Regions from separate parts of the Pseudoalteromonas sp. T1lg21 genome, predicted to be linked through region 2. Evidence: predicted binding sites of a transcription regulator. Region 2 holds the regulator's gene; each other region holds the start of a gene.
What was found. The regulator MetJ, encoded in region 2, represses methionine synthesis genes. The targets are predictions, from matches to a motif close to TAGACGTCTAGACGTCTA.
Positions count from the first base shown of each region.

Region 1 (10,894 bases), on a different contig from region 2:
ACGATTGTTTTACCTACTTCGCTACCACGAGCAATAACAGGTTGTACAACGTGCTCTGGTAAGCCAACAGATAGCATAAGTTCAATCGTACGAAGGGCGATTAAACTTGTTTGCTCAGCAGGTTTTGCAATAACCGTGTTACCTGTCACGATAGCTGCAGCAACTTGGCCTAAGAAGATAGCAAGAGGGAAGTTCCATGGGCTGATACATAAGATCACACCACGCGCTTCAAAACGCTCGTCTTGTGATAATTCTTCAGCGCGTGCAGCGTAGTAGCGACAAAAATCCACAGCTTCACGTACTTCATCGATACCGTCTTGAGTTACTTTACCCGCTTCTTTGATACACAGAGCCACTAACTCATCGTGGTGACGTTCTAGGATATCAGCAACGCGGCGTAGTAAGTTTGCGCGTTCTTTAACTGGTGTTTGTGACCATGATTCAAATGCTTTTTCTGCATTTTCTAAAAGTGCAGTCATCTCTTCTGATGATTGTAATTTCACATGACCAATGATTTCTTTATGGTTTGCAGGGTTCTTAACTGGGATAGAGCCTTCTGGCACTGCGCTTAATTCAATGCGGTGCTCAGCAAACCAAGTATCAAGGTTTTCTTTAAATGGTGTAATAACATTGATGTCAGTTAAGTCCATGCCTTTCGAGTTTGGACGCTCATCACCATATAAATCAATTGGCATCTTAATTTGCGTGTTGTACTTGTTACGTAAACCTTGCAGCGTTTCTACAGGGTCTGGTAATAGTGATTCAACTGGTTTAGTGGTATCAACAATCGCATTTACGAATGAAGAGTTAGCACCGTTTTCTAATAAACGACGTACTAAGTATGCAAGTAAGTCTTCGTGTTGACCTACAGGTGCGTAAACACGACATTGAATTTTTTCTTGCTCAACGATTTGGTCAAATAATGACTCACCCATACCGTGTAGGCGTTGGAATTCGAAACCTTCATGGTCACCTTTAGCAACTTCTAAAATAGTTGCCGCAGTGTAGGCGTTGTGTGTAGCAAATTGCGGGTAAAGTACATCGCGCGCTTCAAGTAGTTTGATAGCACATGCTTTGTACGAAACGTCAGTCGTCGCTTTACGTGTAAATACCGGGTAGTGATCTAAACCATCTTGTTGAGTGGTTTTGATTTCTGTATCCCAGTATGCGCCTTTAACGAGACGAACCATTAATTTACGACCAACGCGGCGGGCAAGTTCTGCAACCCATTCAACCACAAAAATAGCGCGTTTTTGGTATGCTTGAACGGCTAAACCAAAGCCATTCCAGTTACCTAAATCGTCATCGCTGAATACCGCTTCAATGATATCTAATGAGATGTCTAAACGGTCAGCTTCTTCAGCATCAACAGTGAAGCCGATGTCGTAGCTTTTAGCTGCAAGTGCAAGCTCTTTTAGCTTAGGTACGATTTCAGCCATCACACGCTCACGATGAGTAAACTCATAACGTGGGTGAATCGCAGAAATTTTAACTGAGATACCAGGGCTCTTGATTGGGCCACGGCCATTTGCTGCTTTACCAATCGCGTGGATTGCCGTCATGTAGCTTTGGAAGTAACGCTCAGCATCTTTCATGGTGCGCGCGCCTTCACCTAGCATATCGTATGAGTATACGTAGCCTTTTTGCTCTTTATCAGCAGCACGTTCAATCGCTTCGTTAATAGTACGACCCATAACGAATTGCTTACCCATGATCTTCATTGCGAAGTTCACAGATTTACGAATAACAGGCTCACCTAGACGACCAATTGTTTTCTTCAGAACACCGAATTGCTGTTCTTTAGATTTGTCGCTGTAGTTAACCATTTTACCGGTTACTAACAGGCCCCAAGACGATGCATTTACAAATAGAGAGTCACTGCTACCTAAGTGCGAGCTCCAGTCACCTTTAGCAAGTTTGTCACGAATTAGTGAGTCTTGCGTTGCTTTGTCTGGTACACGTAGTAGTGCTTCTGCTAAACACATTAATACCACACCTTCTTCACTTGAAAGTGAGAACTCGTTTAGTAGTGCATCTACACCGCTTTGACCATCCTGATCGCGACGGATATTTAAAACCATTTGACGAGCACGTTCCCACGCTCGGCTACGCGCTTTCACGCCTACTTCAGCCAAAGGCAAAATGTGATCAATCACCGCATTTTCATCAATACGGTAGAAATCACGGATCTTTTGTCTAATTGGACATTCAGTTGTCAAATCGCCATTAAATAGCATAAGTAACCCTCTGGTATGTGGAGTCTAGAAATGAACTTATTGCATTTCTTACCATTGATATAATTCGTGCATTCTAATTAAAATCCAGCAGAATATGCTGGTTAAATTTTTCGATTTACGATAATTTACAGGGCATACCGTTAACTTAGCCGCATAAAATTCTGTTATGACCAGTCCGAATAGATTACGCATGTTAGATCGCATCGATTTAGCAATTTTAGACGCTCTGCAAAAAAATGGCAGAATATCGAACGTAAACCTCGCAAAACAGGTAAACCTGAGCCCAAGCCCGTGTCTCGATCGCGTAAAACGTTTAGAACAAGAAGGCTACATCGAAGGCTATTACGCAAAGCTTAGCGAAGCAAAACTTAACCAGAGCTTGTTAGCACATGTGCAGGTATCGTTAGTGACTTCGAATACATCAGTATTTAAAGTGTTTCGCGAATATATTTTAAATATTCCTCAAGTTGTTGAATGCGACATGGTGGCTGGTGGCTATGACTACTTATTAAAAGTACGAGTCTCAGATATGGATGAATATCGCCAAGTATTGGGTGATTTAGTGGATATTCCGGGGGTGGGGACACACCACACCTATATGGTGATCGAAAAAATTAAACAAGATACCGGATTAAGATTCGATATATAGATACAAAAAAAGCACCAACAGGTGCTTTTTTAATGACTATTTAGTAGCTTATGCCCAGCCGTCGTAACGTTTACGACGAGATAACACCACCGTTAAGATAATACCTATCAGTAAGCCTATAAATGCAATTGCACCGCCATAAGTAAGTAGCTGGCGTTTCTCTTTTGCACTTGCTGTTTGCTTAGCGTTACGCTCAGATTCAATGGTATTTTTTAGCGTTTCGATTTGCTCACTCAGGGCTGCGTTTTGCTCTGTTAGTAATTTGTTCTGTTCTTGAAGTTGTGGCAGTTCAATTTCAGCCTGACGAAGTTGCTCTTGCATTACCGTCATGTCGTTATTCAATGCCTGAAATTGTTGCTGGATACCGGCGTTTTCAGTGATGAATTTTGATTCAACCCAGCCTTCGCGATCTTTATCGTCACGAATTTTAAAGTAGCCGTTATCTTCACCTGATAACAACACAATTTGAGTACCCGCATCAACTGAACCCAAAATGCGGTAGTTTTTGCTCGGACCTGAATGCATAAAGGTGTACAGGTTATCGACTATGTAGGCGGTGTTTTGGCTGTCGCTGCTTGGCGCTTCTTCTGCGTAGCTAATAAAAGAGGTGGCCGCAAGGAGCAACCCAAAAATACACTGTTTTAACATCAATCTGCCTTGTTAATGTGATCTTGCCTAGAAGTGGCTAAATTTATAATTTCTTTATGTATAGAGATAGTAGGGATTTCAACTATTAATAGCAAGGCTGATATTGTAATCCATGGATGAGCTTGGTCGCAAAAATCAGGAAAAAATTTGCATTAAGTAGCTGCTTTGTTTATTTTGATCACTTATTTATTTTAAATGTACTCCGCAAAACGAATGGATACTGAGATAGAACTGAAGTTTTTGGTGTCAGATGCCGTTGTTCCACTGATCCCCGCATTAATTACCCAATTTGCAAAAACCGTTACCAACAAACCGTCGCGCAGCTTACAAAATGCTTATTACGATACGCCAAGCCGAGAATTACGTGCTTTAGATATTGGCTTACGTACTCGCTGTTGTGACAACCAGTGTGAGCAAACGATTAAGCTTGCTGGCGAAGTCGTTGGTGGCTTACATCAACGCCCAGAATACAACTTACCACTAACAGGTAACCGCCCAGATTTACTCGCATTTGATGCTGCTATTTGGCCTCATGGTATGCAAGTGGGTGCTATTGCAGAGAATTTATACCCAATTTTTAGCACTAACTTTATTCGCCGTACTTGGTTAATTGAAACTAATAACGGTGCAAAAATTGAAGTGGTGTTAGATAAAGGTGAAGTTGCGGCATCGGGTCAGGTTGAGCCAATTTCTGAACTTGAAATCGAACTAATCGAAGGTAGTCGTAGTGAGTTGTTTGCACTGGCTGATAAATTGGTTAGTGAAAGCCATGTTCGCTTAGGGCTTTATTCTAAAGCAGCACGGGGCTATCGCCTTGCGGATGACAAACCATTAAAAGCAAGTAAATCAATTGGTTTTGTGCCGCTAAAAAGCGATGCCACACAAGAGCAAGCGCTGGTAGAAAGTATCAACTACGCGATTCGATTTGTGCAAAAACATGAGGCCTGTTACTTCATTAAACCTAGTCTAAAAACTCTTAAGCGTGTCACAGACGGTATTCGTTTAATTCGCCATACGTTTTGGCTGTTTGATGACATTGTCAGTAAAGACGACACCGACTCATTGCGCACAGAGTTAAAGTGGTTATTGAGCGAATTAGCGTGGGTTGAAAACGCAATTCAACTAAAAACCTATACATCAAAGCGTCACGCATACTACAAAAAAATCAACAGTGCGCCTGAGCTCACGCAAGTTATTAATGACTTAAAAGAGTTACAGCCAAGCATTGAAGATATCGAAACTCTGTTCCATAGCACCCGATATAACCGCTTACTATTGCAATTAACAACGTGGTTAATTGAAAAGCAATGGCGTAAATCATGGGGGCAAGCTGAGTTTCAGGCAGCAGAAAAACCGGTTGCCGATATTGCTAAGCGTTTATTTGCCAAAGATTGGCACGACATGCATGAGCTTATCCCTGAGCAGCAAGTATTTACCGATAAAGACTATTTATCACTGCGCACTCGCTTAGAAAACTCATTGCTTAGTGGCAACTGTTTAGGTGCTTTGTTCGATAAAGAAGACAGAAACGAGTTTCGTATGCCATGGGTCGATATCTCTCATGGTATTTACGAGTTAAGTACGCTTGAGTATCTAAAGCAGTTATGCGCAGGACAAGACGATTTAGAGCTGGCAAAAATTCAAGCATGGCTTGATCAAAAGTCAGAGTTTTTAGTTAGTGCAATGGAGCAAAGCCGTCACGCTTCATTTAATACTGATCCCTATTGGCTGTAAGTAAATGCGCTTTTGCCTATGGATGGGGTTAGCTTGGTTGAGTATATCAGCCTGGGCTAACCCTATTGAATGGCAAACCTACAAACAGCAAGACGACATCACCGTAAGCTATAAAAAGCATGAAACCGGTATTATTGAAATTAAAGCTTCTGTGCTGGTGAAAAATGCCAAAGCCAGTGACTTTATGGCATTGCTCAGTGATACCGACAACGCTGCTAACTGGCTTGAGAATGTCAAAAGCGTGACGCTAATGGAGCGCTTAAGTCCCTCAGAAACCCTTGTTTATACTCATTTTAATTCACCTTGGCCGGTGTCAGACCGTGACTTGGTGAGTTATTCTTGTTATCACGCTTTAGATGAGCACAAAACCGAGTTACAAATCAAAAGTCAGCCTTATGCAAAAGCCGAAGTTGCAGGGCTTGTACGCATCAAAGATCTCACCGCTTATTGGCGCTTAGAACAGCAACAAAGTAACTTGTTAGTGAGCCATCAAGCCTATGCTGATCCAAGCGGTTCCATTCCGCATTGGTTAAGTAACAAAGTGTCGTTAAAAAGTGTTTATAAAACTCTGCAAGCACTGAGAGAACAATTAACCAACAATCAGTTTTCTAGAGCGAATACACGCAGCATTCCCGGCACGTGTCAGCCGTTAAATTAGCTCATCATCGGGTGACATCGCTTAGATTTACACATATCATCGCTGTAATTGCGATTTTGAAGGGTTACCATGAAAGAGCCAAAAATTCCCTTAGTTAATAAGCCAAATGGCATGGGCTTTGGGCGTATTTTAAAAGCAACAAAATGTTCTATTAAAGGTTTTAAAGCGGCATTTAAAGAAGAGTCTGCATTTCGTTCTGAAATTTATCTAGGCGTGTGTTTATTACCCTTATCTGTCGTACTTGCGCAGTCATTAAATCATTGGCTAGTACTGTTTATTCCTTATTTATTATTGTTAATTGTCGAGTTACTTAACTCGTCGATAGAAGCGCTGACTGACCGAGTAGGGATTGAGTACCATGTGTTATCGGGTCGTGCTAAAGATATGGCCTCTGCGGCAGTAACATTGTCACTGCTTATTCTTGCTTTGGTATGGGGTGTGGCTGTTTACGAAAAAATAGTAACCTACCTTTAAATCAGACATAAAAAAAGCGCCGAAAGGCGCTTTTTTCATTTTATCTAACCTATTACAGGCCAGCAGCTGCGCGAAGTGCGTCTGCTTTGTCTGTACGCTCCCAAGGGAACTCATCACGACCGAAGTGACCGTAAGCCGCAGTCGGTTGATAGATAGGACGCTCAAGATCAAGCATTTGGATTAAGCCGTAAGGGCGTAGGTCGAAGTGCTCACGTACTAATTCGATTAGACGTGCTTCTTCTAATTTACCAGTACCAAATGTCTCGATGCTGATAGATGTTGGCTCTGCAACACCGATAGCGTAAGAAACTTGTAGCTCACACTTGTCAGCAAGGCCAGCAGCAACCACGTTTTTAGCAACGTAACGTGCAGCGTATGCAGCTGAGCGGTCAACTTTTGATGGATCTTTACCAGAGAAAGCACCACCACCGTGACGAGCCATACCGCCGTATGTATCAACGATGATTTTACGACCTGTAAGACCACAGTCACCCATAGGACCACCGATTACGAAACGGCCAGTTGGGTTGATGAAGAACTTAGTTGCACTAGAGATAAGCTCAGCTGGAAGAACTGGCTTAATGATCGTTTCCATTACCGCTTCAACTAAGTCGTTTTGTGAGATTGAATCACAGTGTTGAGTTGAAAGAACAACTGCATCAATACCAACAGGCTTACCATTTTCGTAAGCAAATGTTACTTGAGATTTAGCATCTGGGCGTAACCAGTTAAGCTCACCGCTCTTACGAACTTCAGCTTGACGCTGAACTAGACGGTGTGAATAAGTGATTGGTGCAGGCATTAAAACATCAGTTTCGTTACATGCATAACCGAACATTAAACCTTGGTCACCAGCGCCTTGGTCTTCTGGACGAGCACGGTCAACACCTTGGTTGATGTCTGGAGATTGTTTACCGATAGTGTTTAGGATTGCACAAGAGTCAGCATCGAAACCCATATCTGAGTGTGTGTAACCGATTTCACGTACTGTTTTACGTGTGATTTCTTCGATATCAACCCAAGCGCTAGTAGTGATTTCACCACCAACCATAACCATACCAGTCTTAACGTAAGTCTCACATGCAACACGGGCATGAGAATCTTGCTCTAAGATAGCATCTAGAACCGCGTCAGAGATTTGGTCCGCGATTTTATCCGGATGACCTTCAGAAACAGATTCAGAAGTAAATAAATGTTTTGCCATTGTATTTCTGCTCACAAATATTGCGCTTCACAAACGTCGGTAATAGCGCTAAAAAATTAAGGGGCGTATTTTATCTAAAACAAATATGTTTGCATAGTAATTTTACGCCTAGACGTCCATTTAAAATTACTAATAACGTATTGTTCTTAATAAACGCCCATAATTGGTGCATTTAATGCGGATTTTTAATTGCACTGTACCCTTACAATAAGTAAGAATGGGGCTTCATACACAACCAGCGCAAATACATAAAGGTAGGAGAATTCATGCCATCACGCAAAGAACTTGCAAATGCTATTCGCGTCTTATCAATGGACGCAGTACAACAGGCCAAATCTGGTCACCCTGGGGCCCCTATGGGCATGGCAGATATCGCAGAAGTACTATGGCGCGATTATCTAAAGCATAATCCAACAAATCCAGAGTGGGCAGACCGAGATCGATTTATTCTTTCTAACGGCCACGGTTCAATGCTGATCTATTCTCTACTGCACTTAAGTGGCTATGACTTACCACTAGAGGAAATTAAAAACTTCCGTCAAATGCACTCAAAAACACCGGGTCACCCAGAATATGGTTATGCACCGGGTATTGAGACTACTACGGGCCCATTAGGTCAAGGGATCACAAATGCTGTGGGCATGGCAATTGCCGAAAAAGCGCTTGCTGCACAGTTTAACCGTGAAGGTCACGATATTGTTGACCACTTCACGTATGCATTCATGGGCGATGGCTGTTTAATGGAAGGTATTTCACACGAAGCCTGTTCATTAGCGGGTACATTAGGCCTAGGTAAACTAGTTGCGTTTTGGGATGACAACGGCATCTCAATTGATGGTGAAGTAGAAGGTTGGTTCAGCGATGACACGCCAGCGCGCTTTAAAGCATACGGCTGGCACGTAGTAAGCGATGTAGATGGTCATAACCCAGATGCAATTCGCGCCGCTATCGAAGAAGCGCGTAGCATCACTGATAAGCCATCATTAATTTGTTGTAAAACAATCATTGGTTACGGTTCACCTAATAAATCAGGTAGCCATGACTGTCACGGTGCACCACTAGGTGAAGACGAAATCAAAGCATCTCGTGAGTTCCTAGGTTGGACTGGCGAAGCATTTGAAATCCCTGCTGATATCTACAGCGAGTGGGATGGCAAAGAAAAAGGTAAGCAACTAGAAGCTAGCTGGGACGAAAAGTTTGCCGCTTACGCAAGTGCATACCCTGAACTTGCTGCTGAGTTTACTCGCCGTACCAATGGTGAGTTACCAGCTGATTGGGCTGAAAAGTCACAAGCTTACATCGAAGAGCTACAAGCAAACCCAGCAAACCCTGCAACACGTAAAGCATCACAAAATGCATTAAATGCGTTTGGTCCGTTACTACCAGAATTCATGGGTGGCTCTGCTGACCTTGCTGGTTCTAACTTAACGCTTTGGGATGGTTCAAAAGGCTTAGAAGCAAACGACGCAAGCGGCAACTACATTTTCTACGGTGTACGTGAATTTGGTATGTCAGCGATTATGAATGGTATTGCACTACATAAAGGCTTTATTCCTTACGGTGCTACATTCTTAATGTTTATGGAATACGCACGTAACGCAGTACGTATGGCGGCATTAATGAAGCAGCCAAGCATCTTCGTTTACACACACGATTCAATTGGTCTAGGTGAAGATGGTCCAACGCACCAACCAGTAGAGCAAATCGCAAGCATGCGTTTAACGCCTAATCTAGTGAACTGGCGTCCATGTGACCAAGTTGAGTCTGCTATTGCATGGCAACAAGCTATTGAACGTAAAGATGGCCCAACGTCACTCATTTTCACTCGTCAAGGCCTTGAGCAACAAGCGCGTACTGCACAGCAGTTAGTCGATGTGAAAAAAGGTGGTTACGTACTTAGCTGTGACGGTGAGCCAGAGCTTATCCTTATTGCAACTGGTTCTGAAGTACAGCTTGCACAAGATGCCGCTGCCGAACTTCGTTCACAAGGTAAAAAAGTACGTGTGGTATCTATGCCTTCAACAGACTTATTTGATGAGCAAGACGCTGCATATAAAGAAAGTGTACTACCAGCAAGCGTTACGCGCCGCGTAGCAATCGAAGCGGGTATCGCAGACTACTGGTACAAATATGTAGGTTTAAATGGCGCAGTAGTTGGTATGACTACCTTCGGTGAGTCTGCTCCTGCTGATGAGCTATTCAAGCACTTTGGTTTCACTGTTGAAAACATCGTAAACAAAGCAAACGCTTTGTTCTAAGCTTTAGCCACTAAAATTTAAAAGCCCGCCCAGTGTAAGCACAGCGCGGGCTTTTTTGTGTTTGACTGGTAGGTTGGGTAGAACGGAGTGAAACCCAACACCTTTGCAGCTTTCAGCCGTCAGCCATCAGTTTAAAAAAAAACTCACCGTAAGCGTGAAATTTATTTCGCGCGAAAATTGTGTCTAGCTATTAACCAATAGCTTTGATATTAATAGGCTATAAAACAAGCAAAAATAGCCGCGATAAAACGCCTATTTGTTTTTTACTTATATTTTCTGCTCAAGGATGGTTATGAAAAGTTATCCAAAAGTGTTGGACCCTAATAAAGTCGGCGAATATGCTGGTTTGGCAAAATCTGGTGGTGGTTACGTGTGGGATGAGGTACTAGAATATCGAGTTTGGTGCCACCCTCATAACGGTGCTCCTGATTTAGAAGAGGGGAGCGATTATTACTATGCTTTCGACACTTACGAAGAAGCACTGGAATGTAGTAATGACATACCTGGAGCTGAAGAGCCATTAGCATTAATTCTCCAGCGTGAATATATAGATGAGCCATCAACAGGGCAGTATAAGCATGTGAAAGTAGAAAGGGTCACTGAATGGCCAGTACAATTTCTTGAACGGCCAAGAAGAACCGAATCGACTATTCCTAATTTTATGTCTGTTGATGCACCAGAAAATAAACTGGATATCATTCGTGGTATTGCTTAAATGTAATATCCGCCAAACCTTGTATGGCTTAGGCGTACAAACAACGAATCAAGGTTAACCCCCAATAGTTAGGTTGGTGTGTTTCATCATGAAAAATCACATAAAAGAATAATCTCTTCAATCTCTTCGCTAATAGGTTTGCTTGTCGGGTTCAAGCTATTGGACTTTCTAAGAAGTGATAGATGCCTAGAGTTAAGTGGCAGCTTAACAGATTGGGGGGCGTGTGATTTTGGTGATGCAAGAGCTGAAGCAATACCCCTTGGCCTGCCCTCATTGGCTTTAGTAATGACTGTAAGTATTGTTATCTACTTCGTAGT
Region 1 covers NZ_PQBX01000056.1:597,336-608,229, reverse strand. The annotation lists gene putA (bifunctional proline dehydrogenase/L-glutamate gamma-semialdehyde dehydrogenase PutA) at 1-2,237, opposite strand, end outside; gene C2M25_RS12985 (winged helix-turn-helix transcriptional regulator) at 2,404-2,886, shown strand; gene C2M25_RS12980 (TIGR04211 family SH3 domain-containing protein) at 2,935-3,534, opposite strand; gene C2M25_RS12975 (CYTH and CHAD domain-containing protein) at 3,748-5,268, shown strand; gene C2M25_RS12970 (START domain-containing protein) at 5,306-5,926, shown strand; gene C2M25_RS12965 (diacylglycerol kinase) at 5,996-6,400, shown strand; gene metK (methionine adenosyltransferase) at 6,453-7,604, opposite strand; gene tkt (transketolase) at 7,871-9,862, shown strand; gene C2M25_RS12950 (GCN5 family acetyltransferase) at 10,155-10,577, shown strand.
Region 1: the regulator MetJ is predicted to act here: its motif matches at 7,706-7,723, upstream of metK (methionine adenosyltransferase).

Region 2 (10,894 bases):
TAGAGCTGAGTGCCACAGCATAATGGGGGTATCGGGAAAGCGGCGACGAAAACGGTTGACCGTTTGTGGCGTTAAGCCAATTTCAGGCACTAATACTAAGGCTTGTTGGCCTTTTTTAAGTACTTCTTCAAGGCATTGTAAGTAAACTTCGGTTTTACCACTACCGGTGACACCTTCAAGTAAAAAGCTAGTAAATCCGATGGCTTGATTAATGCTGGTACAAGCAACAGCTTGTTCTTTATTAAGGACGGGTTTGTCACCCACCGTTGGCGCGCGCTGCTGCCACTGATTATCATGCTCGATAAACTGGGTGATTAGTTCTTTATCGAGCAGGCTATCGATGGTTTTTTTTGTAAATCCAAGTGCTTTTAATTCGGTAACCGATGACTTGCCCGATTCGGCTAACTGCTTTAATAAACTTAACTGGGTTTTTGCTTTTAGTGACGGAAGTTTTGCCCCTTTATCAGTTAATTCAACCATATTAATGCTGGTTTTATCTGGGCATTCGCCTTGTCTTAATGCAGCCGGAAGCGCTGTATGAATGGTCTCGCCCAATGGATAACAGTAGTAACGAGCAGTAAATTTCAGGAGTGCTAAATGCTGAGCCGATAAAACTGGGGTCTCGTCTATGATATCGATAATCGGCTTTATTTTGTCAGCAGGTACATCTGTTGATGTTTTTAATGCCAGGACCACCGCTACCTTTTTTTGACTACCAAATGGTACTCGAACGCGCATGCCAGGCTTTAACTCAGGGATATGCAGCAGCTGTTCAACTTTATAATCGAAGGTACGCTGTAAAGGGACTTTTATGGCAACTTCTACAAAGTGCATAACAACTCAACTGAAACAAAGATAGAAAGATAATGTACTAAAATTACAGTTAAAAACCTACCAACAAATTACTGAACAACAAGTCATTTGATTAATTTTTTAGCGAAAGATGCATTTAAAGCTTGTCGCAAGGTCACTTGAGCTATAAAATACGCGGCCTATTAATTGTATTAACTGCGTATGGTGCCAGACTTCGGGTTTGGAGAGCGATACGGCCTTAACTAGAGGTTCCCTATGAAAGAAGGTATTCACCCTAAGTACGAAGCTATCACTGCAACTTGTTCGTGTGGTAACAAATTCGAAACTAGCTCAACTCTTTGTAAAGACATCCACTTAGACGTATGTTCTGAGTGTCACCCGTTTTACACTGGTAAGCAAAAGATTTTAGACACTGGCGGCCGTGTTGATCGTTTCAACAAGCGCTTCGGTGCACTTAGCAGCAAGAAGTAATTTCTGCTGTTTAGTTAAAAGAAGCACCTTTGGGTGCTTTTTTTATGCCTAAAATTCTTAACACTGCCACTCACTCACTCACTCACTCACTCACTCGCTCATCATCTTCACTTATGTATCTTGCATAACTATTTCTGGCTGTTATGCCCATTATGTCGCTAATTTTGCAGACAAAGTGCCACCCCTTGGCTATATTCTTTTTTGTATAAACTTTCATAAAAGTTATTAAAAATAATAAATTTAAATAACTTTGTGAGTAAATGCTGTGAACTTCGTTGAAATGGCTATTTCGGGCTAATTTCGGCTAATTGCAGTGTACGTGCGTATAAAATACAAAAACACGTGCTTAAAAGGTCATAAATAGGTGAATTTTTATGTCTGATTAATCGCAACTATGTGCAGAAATTGTTGGGAAATCCTTTAAAATTAAGCGATATAGCATATAACAGGATAGACCTGATAATACTTGGAATTTTTATACATTACAGGTATCGTACTGATGCAAGCTCTCTCACTTTTTAACTTTTTGCAGGATACTATCGCGTTATGTCAGATTTTCGTGAACAAGCATTACATTACCACGCTCACCCCGTTCCAGGTAAAATTAGTGTTGAACTAACCAAGCCAGCCGAAACGGTTAACGATCTCGCTTTAGCTTATAGCCCAGGTGTGGCTGAACCAGTCCGTGAAATTGCTGCTGATCCAGCAAATGCCTATAAATACACAGGCAAAGGCAACATGGTTGCGGTTATTTCAAACGGTACCGCAATTCTAGGTTTAGGTAACTTAGGCCCGCTTGCATCAAAACCTGTAATGGAAGGTAAAGCGTTACTATTCAAACGTTTTGCAGGCCTTGACTCAATTGATATTGAAGTTAAACACCGCACAACAGAAGATTTCATCAATACGGTTGCAAATATCGCTGATACGTTTGGTGGTATCAACCTAGAAGATATTAAAGCTCCTGAGTGTTTTGAAATCGAAAAAGCACTTATTGAACGCTGTAGTATCCCAGTTTTCCACGATGACCAACACGGTACAGCGATTGTTACTGCGGCAGGTATGCTTAATGCCCTTGAAGTTCAAGGTAAAGATATCGAAGATGCCATCATCGTGTGTTTAGGTGCTGGTGCTGCAGCCGTTGCCTGTATGGAACTACTTATTAAGTGTGGCGCACTGCGTGAGCATATCTATATGCTTGACCGTAAAGGTGTGATCCATACTCGTCGTGATGACTTAAATGAGTACAAGCAATTATTTGCTAACAACACTGATAAACGTACGTTGCAAGACGTTATTGCTGATGCCGATGTATTTGTAGGTGTATCGGGTCCTAACTTATTAACTGCTGATGATCTTAAATTGATGGCAGACAAGCCTGTGGTGTTTGCATGTTCAAACCCTGATCCTGAGATCGCACCAGCGCTTGCACACAGTGCACGTAATGATTTAATTATGGCAACGGGTCGTTCAGATTATCCTAACCAAGTTAACAATGTACTGTGTTTCCCGTTTATTTTCCGCGGTGCGCTTGATGTGCGTGCAACAGCAATTAATGATGAAATGAAGATTGCTGCCGTACACGCTATTCGTGGTATCGCAAAAGAGCCAGTACCAAGTGAAGTATTAAAAGCAGCGGGCGTTGAGTCGCTTGAGTTTGGTGCTGAGTACATTATTCCTAAGCCAATGGATCCGCGTCTTTTACCACGTATTGCACGTGCTGTTGCTGAAGCGGCTATAGAGTCGGGCGTGGCGCAAATCGACATGCCAGAAGATTACATGCGTTAAACTTAATTAGCTCTATTAGCTATAACGCGCAATAAAAAACTCAGCCAAGGCTGAGTTTTTTTATGTCTGTGATTATCGGCAGTTATCCGATGGCCGAAATACTTATTCTGAATCAAGCACTGGGATTTCTAACCCCATTTCTTGCATAATTCTTTTAACTTCTTCAGGTACCTTTTCAGGGTTGTCTTTACGAAGGTCGTCATCATTTGGTAATGGTTGACCTGTAAAAGCATGTAAGAAAGCTTCACACAATAACTCACTGTTCGTCGCATGACGCAGGTTATTGATCTGGCGGCGTGTACGCTCGTCAGTTAATACTTTTAATACGTTAAGTGGGATCGATACGGTAATCTTTTTTACTTGTTCTGATTTTTTACCGTGTTCTGCATATGGGTGAATGTATTCACCGTTCCATTTAGCCATAAGTTGTTTCGTTGCCTCGGTTGTCAGTGATTTACGCCTTATTCACAGCGCAAGATGCGGAAATTCTATCGCTTTAAAAAAGATAGTCAAATACTAGTTATTTAGCCATCTAGTCGTGTAAATGTATAAACTTCTATGTGTGAGCGATAAATGCTTTGACTTCTCATATTTGATCATCTAACCTTTTAGACGTCTAAACATCCAATTAAAGAATAGGTGATGAAATGAGCGAAAAAAATAAAGCGACGATTGCTGTTCGTCACGGCATCGAAGCCGATAAACATCATGGTGCGGTTGTGCCACCTTTATACTTATCAACCACCTATTCATTTGCTGACTTTGATACTAAGCGCCAATATGACTATGGCCGCAGCGGTAACCCAAATCGCGACATTTTAGCTGAAACCTTAGCTGAGCTTGAAGGTGGCGAAAAAGGCATTATCACTGCTACTGGTATGTCAGCAGTACACTTAGCGACCCAATTATTAAACAGTGACGATACCTTAGTGATCCCACATGACTGTTATGGCGGTAGCTATCGTTTATTCACCTCGCTTGAAAAACGTGGTCTATTAAAACTAAGAGTATTGGATTTAACGAATACAGATAATCACCAAGAAATTTTGGCGATTAAACCTAAGCTGATTTGGATTGAAACGCCAAGTAACCCAATTTTGCGTTTAACAGACATTAAAGCAATCACTCGCATCGCTAAGCAGTGCGGTGCTTTGGTTGCGGCTGATAACACCTTCTTATCACCTGCATTACAAAACCCAATTGAGTTTGGTGTTGATATTGTTGTGCACTCAACCACGAAATACATCAATGGTCACTCTGATGTAGTTGGCGGTGCGGTGATTGCTGCAACGCAAGAGCTAGGTGATGAGCTGGCTTGGTGGGCAAATAACATCGGGATTACTGGTGCGCCATTTGACAGTTACTTAACGCTTCGTGGTTTACGTACTTTAAATGTGCGTTTAAAGCAGCACCAAGAAAATGCCTTTGCTATTGCTGAGTATTTAGAAAACTCTCCTTATGTAAGCCAAGTTTATTACCCGGGTCTTGCTTCTCACCCGCAGCATGAGCTTGCTAAAGCACAGCAACGCGGTTTTGGTGGTATGGTGAGCTTTGATATTAAAGGCGACATTAACGATGCAGCAGCGTTTTTAACTAGCCTTAAAGATTTTAGCCTTGCTGAGTCACTAGGTGGGGTAGAAAGTTTGATTTGTCACCCTGCAACAATGACACACGCAGGCATGGAGCCTAAAGCGCGTCTTGAAGCCGGTGTAGGCGATACGCTGATCCGTATTTCTGTAGGCATTGAAGACGTAAAAGATCTCATTGCAGATTTAGACCGTGTATTCAATTTAGTTAAGCCTGGTCAAGGCCAACAAGTTACAAAGGCGGCTGTAGAGCAAACACAGCAAGATATACAGCAAAACGCGTCATTCAAGTTAACGCCAGCACATACGGCATTGTGGTAGAAGAAATGGTAAATATTGTTCATAAATTTGGTGGCTCAAGCTTAAGCTCAGCAGATCGTTATCATGCGGTAGCGAACATTGTTTTAGCGAATACAGAGCAGGGCGACTGCATCGTTGTGTCGGCATCGGGTAAAACAACCGATACCCTAGTGAAGCTATGGCAAAGTTACCAGCAGCAAGATAGCCAAGCTGTTAGCGATATTCTACTGCTTATTGATAACAACCAACGCGCTTTAATTGAGCAGCTACTCACAGGCCAGAATAAACAACAGGCGTTAGCACAGCTAAAAGATGAGCTTGCTGTTTTAAATGAATTAATTAGTCAGCAACAGTTACTTGAAGCCCCTTTACTTGCACATGGTGAAGTGTGGTCAGCACGTTTGTTAGCCGCTTACTTAAATCAGTTAGGTGTCGCTGCGCAAGATGTTGATGCAAGGCAGCTATTTACTTTAAATGATGGCCAGCTTTTACATCAAAAAAATCAGCAGCAATGCACAAGTGCAATAAGTAAATCGCATATCAACGTAGTAACGGGCTTTATTGCCGCAGATTGCCAAGGTAATACGGTAACTTTAGGCCGTAATGGCAGTGATTATAGCGCCACGTTACTGGCCAGTTATACTTTTGCCAAGCAAGTGTCTATCTGGACAGACACGCAAGGTGTATTCAGCACTGATCCTCGTAAAGTTAAAAATGCGGTTAAATACGCCAAGGTATGCCGTGAGCAAGCTAACCTATTAGCGCGCTTGGGCAACCCAGTATTACATGCAAAAACCTTGTCACCGCTAAAAGAAACAGAGATCAAACTTGTGGTTAGAAGTAGCTTTGATTGCGATGCAACGCCAACCGAAGTAGTTAAAGAAGGTTATAGCAAAGCGAAACGGTTTATTACGACCTTAGATAACATCGATTTATTACGGGTTGATAAACTAAGTGGTGGTGAAGTTGGTGAATTAAGCCAGTTAATTCAACACAGCCTGCATCACTTTGTTAAAGAGGGCGATACCTACTTATTAGTGCCTGGTCAAAGTACTCATCAGGTTGTGAGTCATTTAGCGGGCCGTGCAAATATTGTTGAGTCTAATTTAAGTGGTTGTGCAGTGGTAGCACCAACTGCTGATGTTAGTGTTCTTGCAGAGCAAGCAACAGCGCTTTTAAAAGAGCAAAGCATTCATCCACGCTTTGTACAGCAAGACGATAACTATGTGTTGATCTTAAATGATCAGGCAATTGATAGTGATGTTTTGACTTTATTACATGACAAGTTGGTAAACAAAGGCCAAGAGTTGGCCATTATAGTTGCTGGCCTTGGTAATGTAGGCGAAGTGTTCTTAGCGCAGCTCCAAGCTCAGTTTGCTCGTTTATCAGCTCAGTACAAGGTAAAAGTGGTTGCTCTTCTTCGTTCACAGCAAATGCTTTTTAGTGCTAGCGGTTTAAATACCGAAACATGGCAAGAGCAGTGGCATAACGAAGCGCAAAGCTACGACAAGGCAGAATTATTAGCACGTATCAATGAACTTGATTATGAGCATAAAGTGGTGATTGATATCACTGCCAGTGAGGCGTTCAGTCAGTTATACCCTGACTTTGTTGAACTTAACTGTCATTTGATCAGTGCAAACAAATATGCGGGTACTGCCGCGCATAGTTGGTATCAAAACTTACGTACTAATTTAGCTGAGCGAAATCTACTATGGCGCTACAACACCAGTGTAGGCGCAGGTTTACCGATTAACTTTGCTTTAGCTGATTTACAAAATAGTGGTGACAGTATTAACCGTATTGAAGGGGTATTTTCGGGTACTTTATCGTGGTTATGTAGCAGTTACGATGGGAGTGTGCCGTTTTCAGATTTAGTGCTTCAAGCTCAGCAAATGGGTTATACAGAGCCAGATCCTCGTGAAGATTTATCTGGCCGCGATATGCAGCGTAAACTGCTAATTTTAGCGCGTGACTTAGGCCTAGATTTAGAGCTTGATGACATTGCTTTAACACCTCTAATGCCAGAAGCGTTGGCAGCAGGTAGCTGGCAAGATTTTCTTGCAAACAAACAGCTGCTCGATGATTCATGACAGAAAAAGCAGCCCAAGCTGCAGCTCAAGATAAAGTAGTGCGCTACACAGGCGCAATTACACTCGTTGATGGCAAGGTTCAGGCGCAAGTTGGTTTAGTTAATGTTGGCAAAGATGATGTATTAGCAAGCCTTAAACCGGGCGATAACATCTTTGTTATTAATTCACAGTGGTATACAGACAATGCATTAGTGATCCAAGGCCCTGGAGCAGGTAAAGAAGTCACTGCGGCTGGGGTTCATTCAGACCTGTATTGGCTGGTAAATAACCTAAAATAATTTTGCTGATCTTAGTTTAAATAGCTAAGCAAAAAGCGCCCCAAGGGCGCTTTTTAATTGTTTCAAAATAGCAACTCAGTTATTTAGAATAACTCTTCCTCTGTGCTGAGCTTTTCTTCAAACACGTCAGTAGGCTGTGCAAGTACATATTTAGTTGGTGCAGTGCCTTTAATGAAGTACTCAAAACGGCTGGTGTAGTCATTTTTGTGACTCAATAGACCTGTCTCTAAGTCGATACGTACTGATACGAGTCCTTCAGGGAGTTCAATCGGTGCTTCAGGCATGCCATCAAGCGCTGCTCGCATAAAGTCGACCCATGCAGGCTGCGCTGTTTTAGCGCCTGACTCTGCGCCCGAAATCTGAGATTTATCGAGGTTGTTATTGTAAGTTGAACGACCAAGCGTGATGCCTGGATTATCAAAACCAACCCATACAGAGGTAAGCACATTACGATTGAAGCCACTAAACCAAGTATCGACAGAATCATTGGTGGTACCTGTTTTACCTACTAGATCGCGACGATCCAATGCTTGAGCTCGCCAACCCGTACCGCTCCAACCGGTTTTGTGAGTCCAGCTACCGCCACCCCAAATCGCACTGTGCATAGCTTGTGAGATCAAGAATGCATTTTGTTTTGAAATAATTCGCGGTGCACAACGAGGCGCATTAGTTACAGCTGTATCAGTGATGTTTAGCTGATTATTATCAAGTGATGCAAACTCAGGAGTAATTGCTGGTTGTGGTGCATCACAGGCAAGTTCTGGTTCTGTTTTAAATAACACAGTGCCTGCTGAATCCTGAATCTCAGAGATAAAGTAAGGCTTAATTAAGTGGCCGCCATTGGCAAAGGTACTCATTCCTCGTGCTAGCTCAAGAGGGGTGATTGAGGCACTACCAAGAGCTAATGACTCGCTGCGGTTAATATCACTATTTAAAAAGCCAAATTTAAGCAGGTGATCGGCTGTACGCTCTAAACCCACACCGCGTAATAAGCGCACTGAAATAACGTTTTTCGATTGCGCTAATGCTCGGCGGATACGAATAGGGCCATTATAAACAGCAGGGCTGTTCTTCGGACGCCATGCCACACCTTGGCTTTTATCCCATTGGTTGATTGGCGCATCGTTAAGAATTGAAGCGAGTGTGTAACCGTTTTCAAGCGCTGCTGAATAAATAAAGGGTTTAATGTTTGACCCTACTTGGCGTTTTGCTTGTACCGCACGATTGTATTGGCTTTGTTCAAAACTGTATCCACCGACAATCGCTTTAATACGACCATCTTGTGGGTCAAGAGACACAAGAGCACTTGATGCTTCAGGAACCTGGCTTAATATGTAGCTTTCATCCGCATTTTTGCGAAGCCAAATTTGCGCGCCTGCGGTTAGGATGTCAGCCGCTGTTTTTGGTGCGAAGCTTTGACGGTAACGAGTAATATATTTGCGAGCCCATTTTAAGCCATCCCACTCAACAGTAACTTGTTCGCCGCTTTTTAATAGCACATCAATTGATTGCTCAGCGACATTAGTGACAACACCCGCTAATAGTGGGCCAAACTCTTTAACGTCTTTAAGTTTATTTAAAATGTCTTCTTGGCTAAGCGGGCTTTCGCTCTCGGTATCCCACAATTGTGCAGTTGCACCACGGTAACCATGACGCATATCGTATGCATGAAGGTTATCAACAATGGCATCTTGCGCGGCTTGTTGAATGTTCGAATCAACACTGGTGTAAACTTTAAAACCCGTATTATAAGCACGCTCATGACCGTAGCGTTTAACCATTTCAGCGCGAACCATCTCAGAAATATAAGGTGCATATACTTCAATTTCAGCGCCATGGAATTTAGCTGTAATTGGTGCGTTGATAGCCTCTTCATATTCGCTTTGAGTGATGTACTTTTCTGTAAGCATACGCCCTAGTACAACGTTACGGCGGGATTTGGCTCGCACAGGGTTGCGAATTGGATTAAGTGCTGATGGGGCTTTTGGTAGACCCGCAATCATCGCCATTTGCGCTAAGGTTAGTTCATTTAGGTCTTTGCCATAATACACCTGTGCCGCAGCACCAATACCAAAAGCGCGGTTACCTAATTCAATTTTATTCAAATATAATTCGAGGATTTCGTCTTTACTTAATATACTTTCGATATGAAGAGCGATGAAGATCTCTTTGACCTTACGAATGTATGCTTTTTCTCGGGTTAAGAAGAAGTTACGGGCAAGCTGCATGGTTATAGTACTTGCGCCTTGTTTCTTTTCACCGGTAGATATGAGTACAATGGCTGAACGTACGATACCAATTGGATCAATACCGATATGCTCGTAAAAACGGTTATCTTCTGTTGCTAATATTGCATTGATTAATGGTTGGGGTATTTGATCTATTGTAACGGGAATGCGGCGTTTTTCACCGAATTGGTTAATCAATAATCCATCACGTGAGAATACCTGCATAGGTGTCTGTAACTGAACGTCTTTTAGAACCTGTACGCTAGGAATATCAGGTTTAACGTAATAGTATAGACCAACTAAAGTGATTAGTCCTAAAAATGAGCAGATGATAATAAATTGTAAAGTTCGCTTTAATAAAATCACTTATATTTTCCCTAAATGGACTCCCAATTAGAATCGGAGACTGCTAGTATATATTGATTAAAAAATGAATAATATTTTTTCAGATAAAAATTATAACTTGTTTATTATTAAAACAAAGGCCAAGTTGCAAACATGCTAAGTCAGCTATTTAAAAAGCCTTCATCTATGATGGTAGGAATCGACATCGGATCGCACTGTATAAAAGCAGTGCTGTTGCAAGAGACAGACGCAGGTTTGCGGCTTGAAGCGTTAGCTATTGAACCTATGCCAAAAGGCGCTATGTCTGAACGTTCCATACAAGACATAGAAGCGATAGGTAATGTTATCGCTAAACTAAAAAGAAAAATTCCTAAATCAGTTCAAACCGCAGCTGTAGCCGTTTCAGGCCAAACGGTAATTACGAAAGTGATTTTTATGGATGTATCATTAACAGATGCTGAATTAGAGTCACAAATAGCAATAGAAGCTGATAGTTTAATCCCATACCCACTCGATGAGGTTAACATTGACTTTGAAAAGTTGGCTATCAATGAAGCTGATCCAAGTAAAGTGAATGTACTGCTCTCTGCCGCTCGAACTGAAAGTGTGCAAGCGCGAGTAGGTGCCTTAGAAACTGCCAACCTAAAAGCAGCGGTTGTTGATGTTGAAAGCTATGCACTGAGCCGTGCGATGGATGTTTATTACCAACAACTGCCAAGTGATGCTTTTAACAAGTGTGTTGCTGTTGTTGATATTGGTGCTGTGCTGATGCTTGTGAGCGTTGTGCAAGAAGGTGAAACAATTTACACCCGTGACCAAGTGTTTGGTGGTGACCAATACACAAATAGCATTGTTGCATATTACAACAAGAGCTTCGATGAAGCTGAAATTGGTAAAACGACGGGTGACTTACCACCAAATTATACTTTTGAAGTATTAGCTCCATTCCAAACGTCACTGCTACAGCAAGTTAGACGCGCAGTGCAAATGTT
Region 2 covers NZ_PQBX01000080.1:25,716-36,609, forward strand. The annotation lists gene priA (primosomal protein N') at 1-834, opposite strand, end outside; gene rpmE (50S ribosomal protein L31) at 1,069-1,284, shown strand; gene C2M25_RS21170 (malic enzyme-like NAD(P)-binding protein) at 1,831-3,072, shown strand; gene metJ (met regulon transcriptional regulator MetJ) at 3,175-3,495, opposite strand; gene metB (cystathionine gamma-synthase) at 3,720-4,979, shown strand; partial or broken gene metL (bifunctional aspartate kinase/homoserine dehydrogenase II) at 4,985-7,329, shown strand; gene C2M25_RS21190 (penicillin-binding protein 1A) at 7,413-9,923, opposite strand; gene C2M25_RS21195 (pilus assembly protein PilM) at 10,056-10,894, shown strand, end outside.

Region 3 (10,894 bases), on a different contig from region 2:
TAAATGACACGATGTAGTTAAAAGCGTTGTACGCGACTCATCAGTGTAAATCTCAATGTCATCCCCTACTCGGTTTGCAGGGAATAAACCAATGACACCTAGAGGTTGTAGTGCACCTGATTGCTCTAGCTCATCAAGCATTGCATTAGCATCAGCGAATAAGCTTTTAGCCTGTTCACCCACAATTTCATCTTCAAGAATACGTGGATACTTACCAGCGATTGACCACGTCATGAAATAAGGTGTCCAGTCGATGTACTGTCTTAACGTCGCAATCGAAACATCTTTAAACTCAGTCACACCCAGCTTTTTCGGCACAGGTGGTGTGTAGTTGTCCCAATCGAGTTTTACAGCGTTGTCGCGAGCACGCTGTAAAGTAACGGGTTTTGAGCGCGGCTTTTTACGTGCTTGTTGTTCACGTACTTTTTCATACTCAGCCTTGGTTTTCTCTAAAAATGCTGGCTTTAACTCTTTTGACAATAAATTAGAAACCACCCCAACAGCGCGGCTGGCGTTATTGACATAAACTACACCTTTATCATACTGAGGCTCAATTTTAACCGCGGTATGCGCTTTAGAGGTTGTTGCACCACCAATCAGTAGCGGTAATTCAAAACCACGACGGGTCATTTCTTTGGCAACATGCACCATTTCATCAAGGGATGGGGTAATAAGCCCTGATAAACCAATAATATCGGCTTTTTCGTCAATGGCGGTTTGCAAAATTTTCTCTGCAGGCACCATCACACCAAGGTCGATAACCTCGTAGTTATTACATTGCAGTACCACGCCTACGATATTTTTACCAATGTCGTGTACGTCGCCCTTAACGGTTGCCATAACCACTTTACCATTGGTTGCGCCCTCTTCTTTTTCAGCTTCAATGAAAGGGTCAAGATAGGCAACGGCGCGCTTCATTACACGAGCTGACTTAACAACCTGTGGTAAGAACATTTTACCTGCACCGAATAAGTCACCAACGACGTTCATGCCGTCCATAAGCGGGCCTTCGATCACTTCGATAGGCTTAGCTTTGCCCTTGCGGCACTCTTCGGTATCTTCATCGATGTATTCGGTAATGCCTTTTACTAGCGCGTGTTCAAGACGCTTTTCAACAGGCCAAGTACGCCATTCTAAATCCTCAACTTTTTCCGCTTGCGTCATACCTGAGTATTTGGGTGCAAGTTCAACTAGTCGCTCACCAGCACCTGGGTCGGTATTGAGGATCACATCTTCCACGGCTTTACGCAGCTCTAAAGGAATATCATCATAAACCGCTAATTGACCCGCATTTACAATGCCCATGTCCATACCCGCTTTAATCGCGTGGTATAAAAACACAGAGTGAATAGCTTCGCGTACTGGGTTATTACCACGGAACGAAAACGACACATTCGATACACCACCCGACACTTTACAGTGCGGTAAGCCTTGCTTAATTCGACGCGTACCTTCGATAAACTCAACCGCGTAGTTATCGTGCTCTTCAATGCCCGTTGCAACAGCAAAAATGTTCGGGTCAAAAATAATGTCTTCAGGCGGAAAACCAATATCTTCAACAAGAATTTTGTAGCTACGCTGACAAATCTCGAACTTACGATCAGCGGTTTCAGCTTGCCCTGTTTCATCAAACGCCATTACAACTGCTGCGGCACCAAAGCGTTTAATTAGCTTAGCTTGGCGGATGAACGGCTCTTCACCTTCTTTAAGTGAAATTGAGTTTACAATGGCTTTGCCTTGAATACATTTTAAGCCCGCTTCAATCACGTCCCATTTCGATGAGTCGACCATGATCGGTACTTTTGAGATATCTGGCTCTGAGGCAATTAAGTTTAAAAACTTTACCATCGCCGCTTTTGAGTCCAACATGGCTTCATCCATGTTGATATCAATCACTTGCGCGCCATTTTCTACCTGTTCACGGGCAACGTTAAGAGCGGTCTCGTAATCTTCTTCCATGATTAAGCGCTTAAACATAGCCGAACCAGTTACATTGGTACGCTCACCGACGTTAGTAAATACAGCAATTTGGTCAGTCATGTCGGTTTCCTAGTTTAAGTTACACGCTTCAAGGCCCGATAAGCGCATACGCACTTCAAGCTCTGGCAATTGACGTGGCTTAACACCACTCAGACCTTTCGCAAACGCCTTAATATGAGCCGGTGTGGTGCCACAACAACCACCTACAATATTAATAAAGCCAGACTTACCCCAGTCGATAATTTCTTTTGCCATTTCAGGGGCTTCTAAATCATATTCACCAAACTCATTCGGTAAACCGGCATTGGGATGCACCGAGGTAAAGGTTTCGCAAACACGTGATAACTCTTCAACATATTGACGCAGTAAATCAGGGCCAAGGGCACAGTTAAGGCCGATTGATAGCGGTTTAATATGGCGAATTGAGTTATAAAATGCTTCTGTGGTTTGTCCTGATAAAGTACGGCCTGAGGCATCGGTAATGGTGCCTGAGATCATCACAGGTAAACTACGACCAGCTTGCTCGAATGCTTCTTCTACGGCAAACGAAGCCGCTTTAGCATTAAGGGTATCAAAGATGGTTTCTATTAAAATAAGGTCAGCACCACCTTCCATCAGTGCCAGTGTTGACTCAACATACGCAGCCACCAGCTTATCAAAGTTGATATTACGGTAACCCGGGTCGTTTACATCTGGAGAGATAGAGCAGGTTTTTGATGTTGGTCCAAGTACACCGGCTACATAACGCGGTTTGCTAGGATCGTTTGCTTCAAACTCATCACAGACGCTGCGTGCAAGTTTCGCTGATTCGAGGTTGATTTCGCGGCTAAGGCTCGCCATATCGTAATCTTCCATCGAAATAGTCGTGGCATTAAAGGTATTCGTTTCGATGATATCAGCCCCCGCCTCTAAATAGGCACGATGAATATCCGCAATGATTTTTGGCTGAGTCAGGCTTAATAAATCGTTATTACCTTTAATAAGTACATGCCAGTCTTTAAAGCGCTCACCGCGATAATCCTGTTCTTCTAATTTATGTTCTTGGATCATGGTGCCCATCGCGCCATCGAGGATTAAAATTCGCTGTTTCAGCGCCTCGGTTAATTGTTCGCGTTTATTCACTGCATTACTCGGCATAGTTGTTAGTCCTTACATCTTGGCTAACTAAGTTAATATCATACGGTGTAGTTTGGTACACATAATAGTTTAACCAATTCGAAAACAATAAAAAGGCATGGCTTTGCCAGGTCTTCGACGGTTCGTTGTCTGGGTTATCGTCTGGGAAGTAATTTTCTGGCTTAGGCGCATCCGCTGATTTTTCTTGGTCGCGCAAATACTCCCCTTTAAGGGTATGTGCATCGTACTCTGGATGGCCAGTAATATACACTTGGCTGCCTGATTTATTTTTAATTAAGTAGGCACCTACTCGCTCAGAACCAGCTAACACCACCAAATCATCGCAGGCAGTGATCTTGTCGATATCAATATGACCATAGCGAGAGTGTGGCACTAAAAAGGTATCATCAAAACCACGAGTGAGTGCTGCATGGTCAAAATAACTTTTATGGGTAAATACGCCGCTTAATTTATTTGGTTTAAGTTCGCGCTTAAGGCCATAGTGATGATATAGACCCGCATGGGCCGCCCAACACGAAAACAGCGTAGACGTAACATGTTGCTCTGCCCAATCTAAAATAACTTTTAGCTCGTCCCAGTAAGCAACTTCGTCATACTCTAAATGAGCAAGCGGTGCCCCAGTGATAATCATGGCATCGTAGTTATTATCTTTCACTTCTGAAAAATAGCGATAAAACGTATCCATGTGCTGCTCAGAGTTACTACTGGTGCGGTGAGTATCTAAGCGCAACAGCTCGACATTAACTTGTAGCGGTGAATTAGCTAACAAGCGAATAAACTGCACTTCGGTTTCAACCTTGTTTGGCATTAAGTTTAAGATGGCCAAACGCATTGGGCGTATCTCTTGCGTTTTCGCGCGACTTTTTGGCATTACAAACACGTTTTCTTGGCGTAACTTTGCAATGGCTGGCAATTCATCTTTTACTGTAATGGGCATAGCTGGCTCCGAGCATACTTATCTGACTGCTAATTATGAACGGATAGTTAGAAATTTCAACCTCTAGATGTTTAGATGTCCAAACGAAATGATCTTTCTGAGTGGTCATTAATTGAAATGTATGGCTTTTTGAGTAAATAACACCTTGATATTAAGCCTATCATAAACGCTGAATTCTGTATTTTGAGGTAGTTTGGGTATACAATACTTGCTGTTAATTTTTATTATAAATTGAAGGCTTCTTTCATGGTGTTACCAGACAAGTTTATATTCTCGATGAGTCGAGTATCTAAGGTTGTGCCACCTAAGCGCACTATCTTAAAAGATATTTCTTTACACTTTTTCCCAGGCGCAAAAATTGGTGTGCTAGGTCTAAACGGTGCAGGTAAATCGACGTTACTGCGCATTATGGCCGGTGTTGACCAAGACTTTGAAGGTGAAGCTCGCCCTCAACCAGGCACTAAAATCGGTTACTTACCGCAAGAACCGCAGCTAGACGAGAACAAAACAGTTCGCGAAACAGTAGAAGAAGCGGTAAGCGAAGTTAAAAATGCATTAAATCGCCTAGATGAAGTATACAACGAGTATGCAATGGACGGCGCTGACTTCGATGCACTTGCGAAAGAGCAAGGCGAACTTGAAGCTATCATCCAAGCACACGATGGTCACAATATCGACAACGTGTTAGAGCGTGCAGCTGATGCATTACGTCTTCCACCTTGGGATGCAAAAATTGAACACCTTTCGGGTGGTGAGCGTCGCCGTGTTGCGATCTGTCGTTTACTACTTGAAAAACCAGATATGCTTATTCTTGACGAACCGACCAACCACTTAGACGCTGAGTCAGTTGCTTGGTTAGAGCGCTTCTTACACGACTACGAAGGTACCGTAGTTGCTGTAACCCACGACCGTTACTTCTTAGATAACGTAGCAGGTTGGATTTTAGAACTTGACCGTGGTGAAGGTATTCCTTGGGAAGGTAACTACTCATCGTGGCTTGAGCAAAAAGATTTACGTTTACAACAAGAACAGAAATCTGAAAAAGCACGTCAAAAATCAATCGCACAAGAACTTGAATGGGTTCGTTCAAATCCGAAAGGCCGTCAAGCTAAGTCTAAAGCACGTATGGCACAGTTCTCTGAGCTACAGCAAAACGATTACCAAAAGCGTAACGAAACGAATGAACTATTCATTCCACCGGGTCCACGCTTAGGTGACCAAGTTATCGAAGTGAAAGGCCTGAAGAAGAGCTTTGGCGATCGCGTATTAATCGATGACCTAAACTTTGCAATGCCGAAAGGCGCTATCGTAGGTATTATCGGTGCCAATGGTGCGGGTAAATCGACGCTATTCAAAATGCTAAGTGGTGAAGAAACGCCAGATAGCGGTGAGATCATTGTTGGTGAAACCGTTGAACTTGCAACGGTTGATCAGTTCCGTGGCGACATGGACGAGAGCAACACGGTTTTCCAAGAAATCTCTAACGGTCAAGACGTATTGAAAATTGGTAACTTTGAATTCCCAAGCCGTGCCTATGTTGGCCGCTTTAACTTCAAAGGTAACGACCAACAAAAATTCGTTAAAGACTTATCAGGTGGTGAGCGCAACCGTTTACACCTAGCGAAGCTATTAAAAGCAGGTGGTAACGTATTACTACTGGATGAGCCAACCAATGACCTAGACGTTGAAACACTACGTGCACTTGAGAACGCTATTTTAGAGTTCCCTGGCTGTGTAATGTGTATCTCGCATGACCGTTGGTTCCTTGACCGTATTGCTACACATATTCTTGATTACCGTGACGAAGGCCAAATTAACTTCTTCGATGGTAACTACACAGAATACGAAGAGTGGTTGAAGAAAACCTTAGGCGCAGAAGCGGCACAACCTAAGCGTATTAAATACAAAAAAATTGGCTAATTAGCTGATATTAAAAAAGCCCCTGTTTAGGGGCTTTTCTATAACTATTAACTTTCATCAGTAATTATCAGCTGTTTTCTCTCATTCATTTCATATTGAACTATACTGTTTAGGCTTAAAAGTATGGAGAATAGAGACATGAATGAACGCAGAGAGTTTTCTAGGGTGCTATTTTCTTGCCCGGCTGTCCTTCATATAGAAGGTAACGACTATCACTGTCAGTTACTTGATCTATCTTTGCAAGGTGCGCTTATTACTAAAAGTGATTCATTTTTAGTACCTATTCATAGTAAAGCTGACTTAATCTTTACCCTGCCAGAGTCATCAATCGAGATTAAAATGCAAGTGGAGCTATGCCATGTTGAGCATCAACATGCAGGCCTTCGCTGTGAACATATCGATATTGATAGTATTACTCACTTAAAACGGTTGATTGAGCTAAATCTGGGTGATGAAGCATTATTACATCGCGAGTTAGGCCATTTAATTCACGCGCCAGAGTAAACTTTTATCGGTAGATTCGTTATGCTGTAGCAAATTCAGCTATTCAATGAGCTATGCAGTTAAATCCCCACTTACCCTTGGTGTATCACCCAAATTACTCGTTTAGTTTCGATCCTAACCATCGCTTTGTGATGAGTAAGTTTGCTTATTTATATGAGCATGTACAAAGCCTTGGATTAATAAATGATAACCTAACTCAACCACTGCTCGGCAGCCCTGAGCCTCTTGAATTAGTGCACTGCGAAAACTATATCCACGACCTTTGGCACAATCGATTAGATGAAAAAGCAATGCGCCGCATTGGCTTACCTTGGTCAAAAGAGCTAATGGCACGTACTTTTACCGCTCCTTTGGGCACCTTGCAAACGGCACGTTTAGCACTTAAACATGGTATTGCTTGCCACTTAGCTGGAGGCACTCACCATGCACATACTGATTTTGGTTCGGGCTATTGCATGGTAAACGACCTCGCGTTTACCAGTGAAACCCTGATAAAAAGTGGTGAAGTGACCAATGTACTTATTTTTGACTTAGATGTTCATCAAGGTGATGGTACCGCTGCGATGTTAGCGCATCAGCCTTATGCTTATACCTGCTCTATTCACTGTGAGAAGAATTTTCCGTTTCGCAAATCAGCCAGTGATTTAGACATAGGTTTAGCGCCGAATGTCGCTGATAGTGAATACTTAGGCGTAGTTGACGATACGCTGAGTTATTTATTAAACACCTTAAACCCAGACTTAGTGCTTTATGATGCAGGTGTTGATGTTTGGCAGCAAGATGGTTTAGGGAAACTCGATATAAGCTGGCAAGGGATTGAGCAACGCGACCATTTAGTTCTCAAGCGTTGCCTTGAGCACAATGTGCCTGTCGCAACAGTAATTGGAGGTGGTTATGATAAGGACCATCGCCGTTTAGCGGCTCGTCATGGCATTGTGGTAGAGCAAGCTGCCCGCTTTTAAAAACGATAAAGAAAAAAGGCCCGGAGGAGACTTCCGGGCCTTTGCTACTGTAACATTGGGATATGTTAGCAACTTTTTTCTAAGTTAAAACAAGTAGCTGTGGAGCTACTGAATGGTAATCTAAAGCCATCGCTATGCTCAAAACCGTGATGTTTACAATTGAAAAAGCAAACACTTGGCGCGCCCAGCCGCTTACATCAATATTGCGACGATAGCCACGGAGCGCCATTAGCAACCACCAAAAACTCGTTGTACAGGCTACAGCCATAAAGGCTAAACCTGTATAACCACTAATGGTTAATAACATCACAACCAACGCATACACGGCGATATATAAAACAATGTGATGCTTTGCCTTCTCGATCCCCTGCGCTACAGGTAACACGGGAATTCTGGCCGCTTGGTAGTCGTTATAACGAAAGATTGCAATTGCATATGAATGAGGCATTTGCCATAGACTAAACATGACCAATAAAATCACAGCACCGGCATCAAACTGCCCAGTCACGGCACAATAACCCACAACAGGCGGTACTGCGCCAGATAAACTACCTACAAAGGTGCCATACACAGAACGACGTTTCATATATAAGCTGTACACACCTACGTAGATGACGTAACCAAAAGTAGCAAATAAGAGTGCCACTACGTTGGTATACACAGCTAATAAACCGAAACCAATAACACCAAGCACGATGCCATGTGCCATAGCCGCCTTTGCTGACATTTCGCCAGTCACTGTGACGCGTTTGCGAGTGCGCGCCATAGCAACATCAATATCACGATCAATTACGTTATTAATCGCGCATCCTGATGCCACTACTAAAGATAACCCTAGCAAGGTTGCGATCATTAACCATGGGTCAATGTCACCACGAGAGGCTAGCAAGAATCCCCCCGCGACAGATATCAAATTACCCATGATAATGCCAGGTTTAGTGACATTTAAATAACGTCGAAACACTTCCTCGACTCCTCTAATTTTCAGCACAAACGCAATATTACGAAAGAAACTAGTTAGTAACAGACTGTAAGAACTGGAGACACAACCTCAGACTAACCAGCTCCTTTCGTAAATCTTTTTACCAATTACAAAGTAATTGTTATTAGTACATCATCATGGCGTTCGATTCGTAGATGATCCACACCGACAAACCAACCACCATCACGATGATTAAAGCACTAAAGATAAACGACATTGAACTTGCTTTGCCGTCTTCAGTTTTGAAGTTTAGGTGTAAGAAATATTTCAAATGCACCCAAATTTGCACAATTGCCATGCTCACGATGCACCATACGGTGGTCGTTTTAGAAAACGAACCACTCATTACAGCCCAAAATGGAATAGCCGTTAAAATCACTGACAATACAAAACCAATTAAATAGTCTTTAACGCTGCCATGTGATTGCTCATTATGTGCGTGTACTTCTAAGTTATTAATTACATGTGATTCACTGTGACTCATTACATTGCTCCCATTAAATAAACAACGGTAAATACACAGATCCACACCACATCTAAGAAGTGCCAGAATAAGCTTAAACAACTTAGGCGTGTCACTGTTTGTGGGTTTAAACCACGGCGAATAACTTCAATCATCATTACCGTCATCCAAATTAGACCCGCAGTAACGTGAAGACCGTGTAAGCCCACTAAAGAGAAAAACGATGTTAAAAAGGCACTTTGTTGCGGGCCATTACCGTGTGCAATTAGGTGATGGAATTCATACACTTCCATACCAATGAACACAGCGCCAAAAGCAAAGGTAACCAGCAACCAAGTTAACGTAGCCGCCTTTTTCTGCCCGTGGCAGAGATCATCGCAAAGCCAAATGTGATACTACTAAGTAGTAGTGCTGCGGTTTCAACCGCCACAAAATCAAGTTCAAAAATGTCTTTACCCGACACACCGCCAGCGGTGTTCATGAACAATACTGCGTAGGTTGCAAAGAATGATGCAAACAGCAGACAGTCAGTCATAAGGTATAGCCAGAAGCCAAATACGGTGTTACCACCTGTATCGTGGTGCTCATGGTCATGTGCATCGACATGACCGTGTGCGCCGTTTAAGGTGTCTAGTCCAGCAGGAATGGCACTCATGCATTCACCTCCTTCGTAGCGGCTGTATTGTGAGCCGTTTCTAGTTCAACAATTTCATCTGGTTGCACGTAGTAATCTACATCGCTGGTGTAACAACGCTTGATGAACACAACAATAGCACCCAGTAAACCAAAGGCTGCAAGCCACCAAATGTGCCAGATCATGGCAAAACAGAAGGTTGTTATACCTGCGCTCATTAACACACCTGCCGGTGTATTTTTTGGCATGTGAATTGGGCTATAAGACGCTTCTTGTTTGTAAGCTAGGCCTTTTTCTTTCATGTCTGTCCACGCATCGATGTCATCAATATGTGGGATTTTTGCAAAGTTGTAGTACTGCGGAGGAGAAGCAGATGCCCACTCAAGAGTATGACCATTCCACGGATCGCCCGTTGTATCATCAAGTTGCTCGCGGTTTTTGAAGCTCACTACAAGTTGTACAACTTGGAATAAGATACCGAACAGAATGATTACCGCACCGCCAGCTGCAATGTATAACCAGATATTCCAATCAGGGTTGTTAGTGTGGTTTAAGCGACGTGTCATACCTAAGAAACCAAGTACGTATAACGGCATGAATGCAACGAAGAAACCAATTAACCAACACCAGAAAGACTTTCTGCCCCAGCTTTCATCAAGCTTGAAGCCCATTGCTTTAGGGAACCAGTAAGCAAAACCTGCTAAGTAACCAAATACCGCACCACCAATAATAGTGTTATGGAAGTGAGCGATTAAGAATAAGCTGTTATGTAATACGTAGTCAGCACCTGGAATTGCAAGTAGAACACCCGTCATACCACCGATAGTGAACGTCACCATAAAACCCAAAGTCCAAAGGACAGGCACAGTAATACGTAAACGACCACGATACATAGTGAACAGCCAGTTAAACAACTTAACCCCGGTCGGTACTGCAATAACCATGGTCATAACACCAAAGAAGGCATTAACGTTAGCGCTTGAACCCATCGTAAAGAAGTGATGAAGCCAAACGATGAAACCTAAAATTGAAATTGCACCACTTGCGTAAACCATCGACTTATAACCAAACAGACGTTTACCCGCAAACGTAGAGATTACTTCTGAGAAAATACCAAACGCAGGTAAGATCAGAATGTAAACTTCAGGGTGACCCCATGCCCAGAATAAGTTGATGTACATCATCGCGTTACCGCCAGCCGCATTCGTAAAGAAGTGGAAGTCTAGGTAACGGTCAAGGGTAAGCATTGCCAGTACCGCTGTTAAAATAGGGAACGATGCTGCAACTAAGATATTTGCCCATGTACATGTCCATGTGAAAATTGGCATTTTCATCAATGTCATGCCTGGCGCACGCATCTTAAATACGGTTGCTA
Region 3 covers NZ_PQBX01000060.1:63,875-74,768, reverse strand. The annotation lists gene metH (methionine synthase) at 1-2,040, opposite strand, end outside; gene C2M25_RS14210 (homocysteine S-methyltransferase family protein) at 2,050-3,117, opposite strand; gene C2M25_RS14205 (homoserine O-succinyltransferase) at 3,107-4,054, opposite strand; gene ettA (energy-dependent translational throttle protein EttA) at 4,301-5,974, shown strand; gene C2M25_RS14195 (PilZ domain-containing protein) at 6,113-6,478, shown strand; gene C2M25_RS14190 (histone deacetylase family protein) at 6,532-7,440, shown strand; gene cyoE (heme o synthase) at 7,520-8,404, opposite strand; gene cyoD (cytochrome o ubiquinol oxidase subunit IV) at 8,547-8,906, opposite strand; partial or broken gene cyoC (cytochrome o ubiquinol oxidase subunit III) at 8,906-9,540, opposite strand; gene cyoB (cytochrome o ubiquinol oxidase subunit I) at 9,537-10,894, opposite strand, start outside.
Region 3: the regulator MetJ is predicted to act here: its motif matches at 4,119-4,136, upstream of C2M25_RS14205 (homoserine O-succinyltransferase).